Regions from separate parts of the Vogesella perlucida genome, predicted to be linked through region 2. Evidence: predicted binding sites of a transcription regulator. Region 2 holds the regulator's gene; the other holds the start of a gene.
The links. The regulator FliA, encoded in region 2, starts transcription of late flagellar genes. The targets are predictions, from matches to a motif close to GCTAAAGNTNNNNNNNNNNCNGCCGATAAT.
Positions count from the first base shown of each region.

Region 1 (4,222 bases), on a different contig from region 2:
GCCGCCAGCACCTTCAAAGAACGCGCCAAAGCAGAATGCAATCAGCAACAGCTGCAGGCGGCGGTCGGTGGTAATGCCGGAAATGGACTCGCGCAGTACGGCAAACTGGCCTTTGCGCTCGGTAAGCTGATACAAGAAGATCACGTTCAGGATGATCCAGCCAATCGGCATCAGGCCGTTGGCCGCACCCAGCAGGGTGGCGCTCATCGCCATATCGCCCGGCATGCCGAATACGGCCACGGCGACTAGCAGCGAGGTCGCCAGGCCCAGCAGGGCGGCAATGTGCGCTTTGATATGGAAAATGCCCAGTGCGCCCAAGAGGACGATTACCGGGATGCTGGCGGCCAGCGTGGACAGCCACGGGTTGCCTAGCGGGTCATAAACGTGTGACCACATGATTGCTCTCCTTGTTGTGTCGGGCCGCGGCCACCGGCAATAAACCCTGGGGCTTGTCCGGTTTTACCGCTTCTGGCGCGCACTGTAGCGGCAGGCAAATCTTGTGTCAGTTGGGGCTGCCCCTTGCGGGAAAACCCTTGCGGGGTAACCCTTATCGCTGTTTTTCCTGCATATTGGGCCGGTATGTACGGCTGGCTGGCAGCTTGGGCAAAGCGCGGGCAAGGGGTAGGGGGCGTGCTCAAACAAGAGGGATGGGTTGGCCGCAGCGTGCGGCCAACCATGGCTTACAGGGCGAGTGGGTGGGCGCTCAGGCCGTGTTCGTCCAGGCGCAGATAGCCGCCACGGCCGGCGTACCAGTCGGCAATCACCCAGCGCTGGCGGGTTTCGCCGTTTAGCTGCTGTGTATGGCAGGCCGGGCGGTGGGTATGGCCGTGGATCAGCGTGGCGCCGGGGTGGGCCGCCAGCAGCGCATCAATGGCGGCCGGGGTGACATCGCCCATCTCGTTCAGGCCTTCGTCCTGCTTCTTGGCCTGGCTCATGCCGCGTATCTGCTGGGCGATGGCGTGGCGTTCGGCCAGCGGTTTGTGCAGGAAGGCGGCCTGCCAGGCTGGCTGGCGCACCATGGCACGAAACTGCTGGTAGGCTGCGTCGTCCGTGCATTGGCCGTCGCCGTGTACCAGTACATAAGGTTGGCCGCAGGCCTGCAGCAGGTAGGGTTCGTCCAGCAGGGTGGCACCACTGGCAGCGGCAAAGCCGGGGCCGAGCAGGAAATCGCGGTTGCCGCGCATCACGTACAGCGGCGTGCTGGCGCTGAATGCCCGCATGGCGGCCAGCATGTCGTGTACAAAAGGGTCGGTGTCGTCGTCGCCTACCCAGTACTCGAACAGGTCGCCCAGGATATACAGGGCGTCGATCTGCCCGCGCCAGCTTGCCAGCGTGCGGGTAAACAGCTGCCCCAGCCAGGGCTCGCCCGGGTGCAGGTGCAGGTCGGATATGAAGTGTATGGCCATGTGTCAAGAATGAAAAAGGCCGCACGAGGCGGCCTGTGCAGGGCGGCTTAGCCCTGGATGATTTCGGCTTTTTCGATGATGACGGCGTCTACCGGTACGTCCTGGTGGCCACCTTTGCGGCCGGTGGCCACGGTCTTGATGCGGTCTACCACGTCCTGTCCTTGTACGACCTGGCCAAATACGCAGTAACCCCAGCCTTGCATGGTTTCGCTGCGGAAATCCAGGAAGTCGTTATCGGATACGTTGATGAAGAACTGGGCGCTGGCCGAGTGCGGGTCCGGCGTGCGGGCCATGGCAATGGTGTAGGTCTTGTTGGACAGGCCGTTATTGGCTTCGTTTTCGATGGTGTCGCGGGTGTCTTTTTGCTGCATGTCGGCAGTAAAACCACCGCCCTGGATCATGAAACCATTGATCACACGGTGAAAAATGGTGCCGTCGTAGTGGCCGTCGATCACGTATTGCTCGAAGTTGGCCGCCGTTTTCGGGGCTTTGTCGGCAAACAGTTCCAGTACGATGTCACCGTGGTTGGTGGTCAGCTTGATCATGTTGTCTATCCTTGCTATCAGGGTTTATAGGTGGCTTTGGTGATAACGACCGGCTCGATAGGCACATCCTGCATGCCGCCTATCATCGCGGTGCGGGCTTTGGAAATGCGGTTTACCACATCCATGCCGGCCGTTACCTTGCCAAATACGGCATAACCCCAGCCTTGCGGGGTTTTGCTGCGGTAATCCAGAAAATCGTTGTTCACCAGGTTGATGAAAAACTGCGAAGTGGCAGAGTTCGGGTCATTGGTGCGTGCCATGGCAATGCTGCCGATCACGTTCTTCAGGCCGTTGTCAGCCTCGTTGGCGATAGGGCTGCGCGTGGGCTTCTGGGCCAGTTCGCCGTCCTTGATGGCAAAGCCGCCACCCTGGATCATGAAGCCGTCGATCACGCGATGGAACAAGGTACCGTTGTAGTGGCCGGCTTTCACGTAGGCAACAAAGTTGTCTACCGACTTGGGCGCGCGCGCGGCGTCCAGCTCGATGGTGATCAGGCCTTTGTTGGTAGCCAGTTCCACGGTAGGGGCAGCCAGTGCCGACAGTGGCAGCAGCATCAGCAGGGAGCACAGCAGTTTTTTCATGGTGAACTAAAGTCCTAAAATGCGGGCGGTTGGCAGTTTATCACGCCGGCCACCATGCGGTAGATTGCGCAAGGTCAGGGCAGCTTTCTAAATTAAAAGTGTAAGCTGGCTCAAGATTTTTATTTGATGTCCGATAAGCCGATGTGGCTATAAAATGATATGCATACTCGGCGGAGCGAAATAATGAAGAATATCACCCGAATGATTCCCGGCTTGCTGGCCATGACCGTGCTGTCGGCTTGCGCCTCCACGCCTGCGGCCAACACTGCGGGTGAAGGCTGGTCTGTGGTAGCCGTGGCCCCGGCAGCTGCCGATACGCACGGCGCGGTGGCGCAGGCCCCTGCCGTGGGGGGTAGCCACGAGCAGCCCGGTATTTCGCGCCAGCCGGTGATGTCGCCTGGTGGCGTGATGATGGGTGGCGCCTATGTCGGCCCGCTGGCCGACCCGCCAGCCGAGCACAAGCAAGAGTCGTTCAATGCACTGCGTATTCGTGTGGTGGGCTATGGCGCGCCGCCAAGCAGCAAAGAGCTGTCGCCGGTGCAGCGCCGCCTGCTGGCCATGCGCGCTTCGCAGCTGGATGCTTACCGTGCGGTGGCCGAGCAGGTGCAGGGCTTCAAGCTGTCCGGTAGCAGCTCGGTGGGTAACCTGGTAACGGTCAACGATACCTTCCGCGTGTATGTGGATGCCTATCTGCGCGGCGTACGTCTGCTGTCTACCGAGTTCAAGGCCGACGGCAGCAGCGAAACCATTGCCGAAGTGGTACTGGATGAAGGCTTCTTCAAAGCGTATCGTACAGCCTTGGTCAGCGCGGGGAATGTTGCCGCCGCGGCGCGGGTACTGCCTGCGGCGGATGGCAGCAAACTGGGTTGCACTGACAGTGGTTGTGTATACGGCGGGGACTTCTACGTTTCGCACTAGGACATGATGCGACTATCCATACTGTTACGCGCCGCCTGCTGGGCGGCGTTTGTTTTCGCGCTGCCCGGCGCGCGGGCCGAGGTGTATCAGGCCGAGGGTGTGGCTTCGCTGGAAGCCGGCCGTGTGGCTGCGCGCGAAGCGGCCATTGGCGACGCTTTGCGCCAGATTGCCATTACCCACCGTGGCGGCATGCTGGCGTCCAGCCAGGTGGTGGATGGGCTGCAAACGGCGGAAAGCATGATGCTGGGGCCATTGAGCTTGCCGGGCAAAACACGCGTGCTGTCTGAAACCCTGCGCGATGGCCTGCTGCTGGTGCGAGTGGAGCACGATACCGATGCGGCCGACGGTGAGCAAAAGGCCGATACCTGCCAGCGCGCGGCCATGCCGCCCGGGCGCTTTCTGGCCCGCCGTATCGTTACCAGCTATTTCCAGCTGGAGCGGCCGACAGACGCCAGCGACCTGGGCAGCATTGCCAACTGGTTTCCGGGGGAGTTGGTACGGTTATTCAACCTGCGTCGCGAAACCCAGGCGCTGTACGCGGGCACCATGTCGGTTTTTCCTGGCGGGCGCATGCTGGAAGCGAGCGCCGCCGCCGACACCGTGCGCGAGATAGGCCGGCGTGAGGGCGCGCAATTTGTGTTGGCCGGGCGCATTGTCGATACCGCTGTGACCCGCCGCGAACCCCGTGTCGATGTATTCGGCAGTGGCACACCAAGCGGGCAGGGTACGTATTACACCGGGCCGCTGTCGGGCTTGCTGGGCTTGTCGGTGC
Region 1 is NZ_CEETRO010000002.1:64,286-68,507, forward strand. It holds gene ACZ9XP_RS02885 (L-lactate permease) at 1-396, opposite strand, end outside; gene ACZ9XP_RS02890 (UDP-2,3-diacylglucosamine diphosphatase) at 681-1,406, opposite strand; gene ACZ9XP_RS02895 (peptidylprolyl isomerase) at 1,454-1,951, opposite strand; gene ACZ9XP_RS02900 (peptidylprolyl isomerase) at 1,969-2,532, opposite strand; gene ACZ9XP_RS02905 (LPP20 family lipoprotein) at 2,716-3,450, shown strand; gene ACZ9XP_RS02910 (flagella assembly protein FlgT middle domain-containing protein) at 3,454-4,222, shown strand, end outside.
Region 1: ACZ9XP_RS02905 (LPP20 family lipoprotein) is a predicted target of FliA. The motif match lies at 2,641-2,670, and genes of this name have one in related genera.

Region 2 (4,222 bases):
CGCTGCCGTCGGTGCCGCCGGGGCTGGACCCGGAGGTAGTAGACAACTTGCCCGACGTGCCGGGCGTGTATCTGTTCTACGACGAAAAACGCTTACCGCTCTACGTGGGCAAAAGCGTCAACCTGCGCACGCGCGTGCTGTCGCACTTTAGCGGCGACCACCGCCAGCACAAGGAAATGCGCATCAGCCAGGAAATCCGCCATGTGGAGTGGGTGGAAACCATCGGCGAGTTTGGCGCGCTGTTGCTGGAGCTGCAGCTGATCAAACAGAAAAAGCCGCTACACAACCAGCGCGGCCGGCTGGAGCAAGAACTGTGTACCTTGCAGCTGGCCGAGGGCGCGGATGGCTTTCTGCTGCCGCGCATCGTGTACGCGCGTGACGTGGACTTTGCCCGCCTGGATACCATCTATGGTTTGTTCCGCACGCAGAAAGAGGCCAAGAAGGCGCTAGGCGAGCTGTGCGAGGCTAATGGCCTGTGCCAGACCTGCCTGCATCTGGAAAAACGCGGCGCGCGCAAGGGCGCCTGCTTTGCCTACCAGATCGGCCGCTGCAAGGGGGCGTGTATCGGGCGCGAGGATGCGGCCAACCACAATATCCGTCTGTTGCACGCGCTGGCGAAGGTCAAGCTCAAAAGCTGGCCCTACGCGGGCATGATTGCGGTGCGCGAAACCGACCCGGTGAGCGGCGAGTGGGAAGAGCACCTGTTCGAACGCTGGTGTTATCTGGGGAGCCGCCGTAGCGAGCAGGCCGCCCCGCAGGGTACGCCGCGTTTTGATGTGGACACCTACAAGCTGCTGGCTGCCTTCATCAAAAAGCCGATGGAAAACACCGCGCTGCGTGAGCTGGCTTGAGCTGGCGGGCAGTACCAAGACAAACGCCACCGTCAAGGTGGCGTTTTGCATGGCTTGGGCGCAGCGTTTAGTCGTTGATGCTGGCCAGGCTGCGCAGCCTGGCTTCGATCAGGCGCGGGTTTTCGCCGTTGGCAATGGCCACGACCCCTTCCATCACCAGCTCTTTGCCGGTGCTTTCCAGGCGGATCAGGTGCTTGAGCTTGGTGGCCATCGGCAAGAACAGCAGGTTGGCCGCACCCACACCGTACACGGTCGCCACAAAGGCCACCGCAATGCCACCGCCCAGCTTGGACGGGTCGGACAGGTTTTCCATCACGTGAATCAGGCCCAGCACCGCGCCCAGGATACCCATGGTGGGCGAATAGCCACCAGCCGATTCCCAGATCTTGGCAGCCTGCTTGCGGCCGTGCTCGTGGCTGTCGATTTCCGTTTCCAGTACCTCGCGGATGCTTTGCGGTTCGCCGCCATCCACCAGCATCTGCAGGGCTTTCTTGTTGAACGGGTCTTTCTGGCTGTTAACGAAGCTTTCCAGCGCCAGCAGGCCACCACGGCGGCTGGTCTGGCTCCAGTTCACGATTTCGCGGATTTGCTTGTCGTATTCGAACGGCGGCGGGCTGAACACCCAGCGCACCATGCGCAGGCCGGTGACAAACTGCTTGGGCGTGCTTTGCAGCATGACCGCACTGGCGGTGCCGCCAATCACGATAAGAAATGCCGTGAGCTGCAGCAGTGAGCCCAGGTGGCCGCCTTCCAGCGCCTGGCCCGCCAGGATGGCGGTGAGCCCGCCCAGCACGGCAACAATACTGATCTTGTCCAAGTTTGGCTTTCGTTAAGGTTCAGGTCCACTCGCGCAGGCGGCTGCGCAGGCGGGTAATGGCCTGGCTGTGCAGCTGGCACACGCGCGATTCGGAAACGCCCAGCACGGCGCCGATTTCTTTCAGGTTCAGCTCTTGTTCGTAGTACAGGCTCATCACCAGCTGGTCGCGTTCTGGCAGTAGCTTGATGGCGTCTACCAGCGCGTTGCGAAAGGCATCGTCGCTGAGGACAGCCGAGGGCTCGATGCCATTTTCATCGGCAATATTGTCGATGCTGTGCGTGGCGTTGCCTTCGTCGTCCTGGAAGTCTTCAAAGTGCACCACGCCAATACCGCGACATTCCCCCAGCATGGCTTGGTATTCGTCCAGCGGCAGCTGCATGTGCTCGGCGATTTCGCTTTCGATGGGCGCCCGGCCCAGCTGCTGTTCCAGCTTGTGGATGGCGTCTTCGATCTGGCGGCTGTTGCGGCGGGTCTGGCGCGGCATCCAGTCTTCGCGGCGTAGCTCGTCCAGCATGGCGCCACGGATGCGCTGGCTGGCGAAGGTTTCAAACTGCACGCCCTGAGCCGGGTCAAACTGCTTGGCCGCCTCCATCAGGCCGATCACGCCTACCTGGATCAGGTCATTGATATCCACGCTGGCGGGCAGGCGCGCTACCAGCATGCTGGCCAGCTTTTTGACCAGCGGCGTGTATTGTTCGATCTGTATGGCCGGGCGGGTATCCGCCACTTGGGCGTAGGCCCGCATTTTGTGATGAGCTGCCATGTCAGGACCCTGTCAAGTCTGCAAGCGATTTGGTTGTCATGAGTAGGTGCTCCAGATAGCTACTGCGTGGCGCGCTCTGGTCGGGCGCGTGCCAGCGCGGCAGCATGTCGGCCAGCTGGTTATAGGCCAGCGCGGCCTCGCATTCGGCAAAAGCTTCTACGGTGGGGCGGCGCAGGGTCTGGCTTTTGCGCACCGTACTGTCGGCGGGGACAAAACCTACCCAGCGTAGTGCAACCGACAAGTAGTCACCGGCCACGCTGTTGAGGCGGTTGAACACAGCCTGGGCTTCTTCAAAGTCTTGTGCATGGTTGACCAGCACATTGAACCGGCGCCGGGCATAGTCTGCGGCCAACCTTTTCAGGCTGGCGTAGCCCTGGGTCAGGCTGTCGGCATCGGGGCTCAGGACCAGCACCAGATTATCGGCAATACAGGCGGGGGCCGGGTCGTCGCTGATATTGGGGCAGTCGATCAGCAGCACGCTGCTGTCAGCTTCTACCGAGGCAAACTCGTGTGCCAGCCGCCGCCACAGCCGTGGCGACAGGCGCGTGCGCTCTTCGCTACTGGCGGCCAGGTTGATCAGGTTCAGCCCGTAGCGGTTTGCCACCATCAGTTCGTTGATGCCGCCCAGGCTAATGGCCAGGCTGGCAAAAGTGCCGGTGGCGGGCAGGCCCAGGCGGCGTGCCTGCTGGTGGCCCGGCTGGTGTTCTATCAGCAGCGGGCGGCCACCGCGCAGGGCCAGGCTGGCGGCCAGCTCGCCCACCAGGGTACTGACGCCGCTGCCTTCGCCGCCGATAAAGGCAAAGCTGGGCGGGTAATCGGCTTGGGCACGCTGCAGACGCAGGCTGGAGGCTTGATCGCTCATGCTTACCCCAGCCAGCCGGATTGTGCGGCGTTCATGATGGCCATTTCATCCCCGGCGGGGTTGAAGGGCGAGTTGTTCTGTGCGGCACGCAGCGCGCGGTCTATCAGTAGCTCGGCGTGGGCCGCGTGGATGTCTTCCGGCACACGTTGGCCGTTGGTCACGTAAAACAGGCGCAGGCGGTTGCGGATGACCACATCCAGGCTGGGGCCCAGGGTGAGTGCTTCGTCAATCTTGGACACAATGGCACCGGTCAGGCCATCGCCTTTGTAGTGGCGCACCACGTCTTCCAGCGTGTGGCCGTCGGCATTGGCTGCCAGCAACAGCAGGCGCTGCACAGGGCGGCCGGCCTGGTTGAACATGTCCAGCTGGGTTTGTACCCTTGCGTCGCGCTGGCCCATGCCCACGGTGTCGATCAGTACCACTTTGCGCGGGGTGAGGTCGGCCAGGGTGAGCTGCAGGTCGCCTTCGTTCTGCACCGAAAACACCGGCACGCCCAGAATCTTGCCGTAGATGCGCAGCTGGTCTTGTGCGCCGATACGGTAGGTGTCGGTGGTAATCAGCGCCACGCTTTGCGCACCGTAGCGCATGGTGGCGCGTGCGGCCAACTTGGCTACCGTGGTGGTTTTCCCCACGCCGGTGGGGCCCACCAGGGCATAGATGCCGCCTGCCTCGATGGGGTCGTGCAGCGGGTCCATGCACTTGAGGTTGTGGATCAGCGCCGAACGCGCCCACTTTTGCGCCACGTCGCCGTCGTACTGCGGCGGCAGCTTTTGCGTGAGCTGGCGGATCAGCGCCGAGCTGAAGCCAGCGGTGAGCAGGTGGCGGAACAGCTCGGTGCGGTTGGGTGTGCGCTGCTCCATGTCGGACCAGGCAAAACCGGCTAGCTGGCTTTGCAGCAGGCTGCGCAGCTGCTTGATCTCGTCGCTGAT
Region 2 is NZ_CEETRO010000001.1:500,795-505,016, reverse strand. It holds gene ACZ9XP_RS02415 (exonuclease domain-containing protein) at 1-851, shown strand, start outside; gene ACZ9XP_RS02410 (flagellar motor protein) at 919-1,668, opposite strand; gene ACZ9XP_RS02405 (RNA polymerase sigma factor FliA) at 1,688-2,431, opposite strand; gene ACZ9XP_RS02400 (P-loop NTPase family protein) at 2,433-3,293, opposite strand; gene flhF (flagellar biosynthesis protein FlhF) at 3,296-4,222, opposite strand, start outside.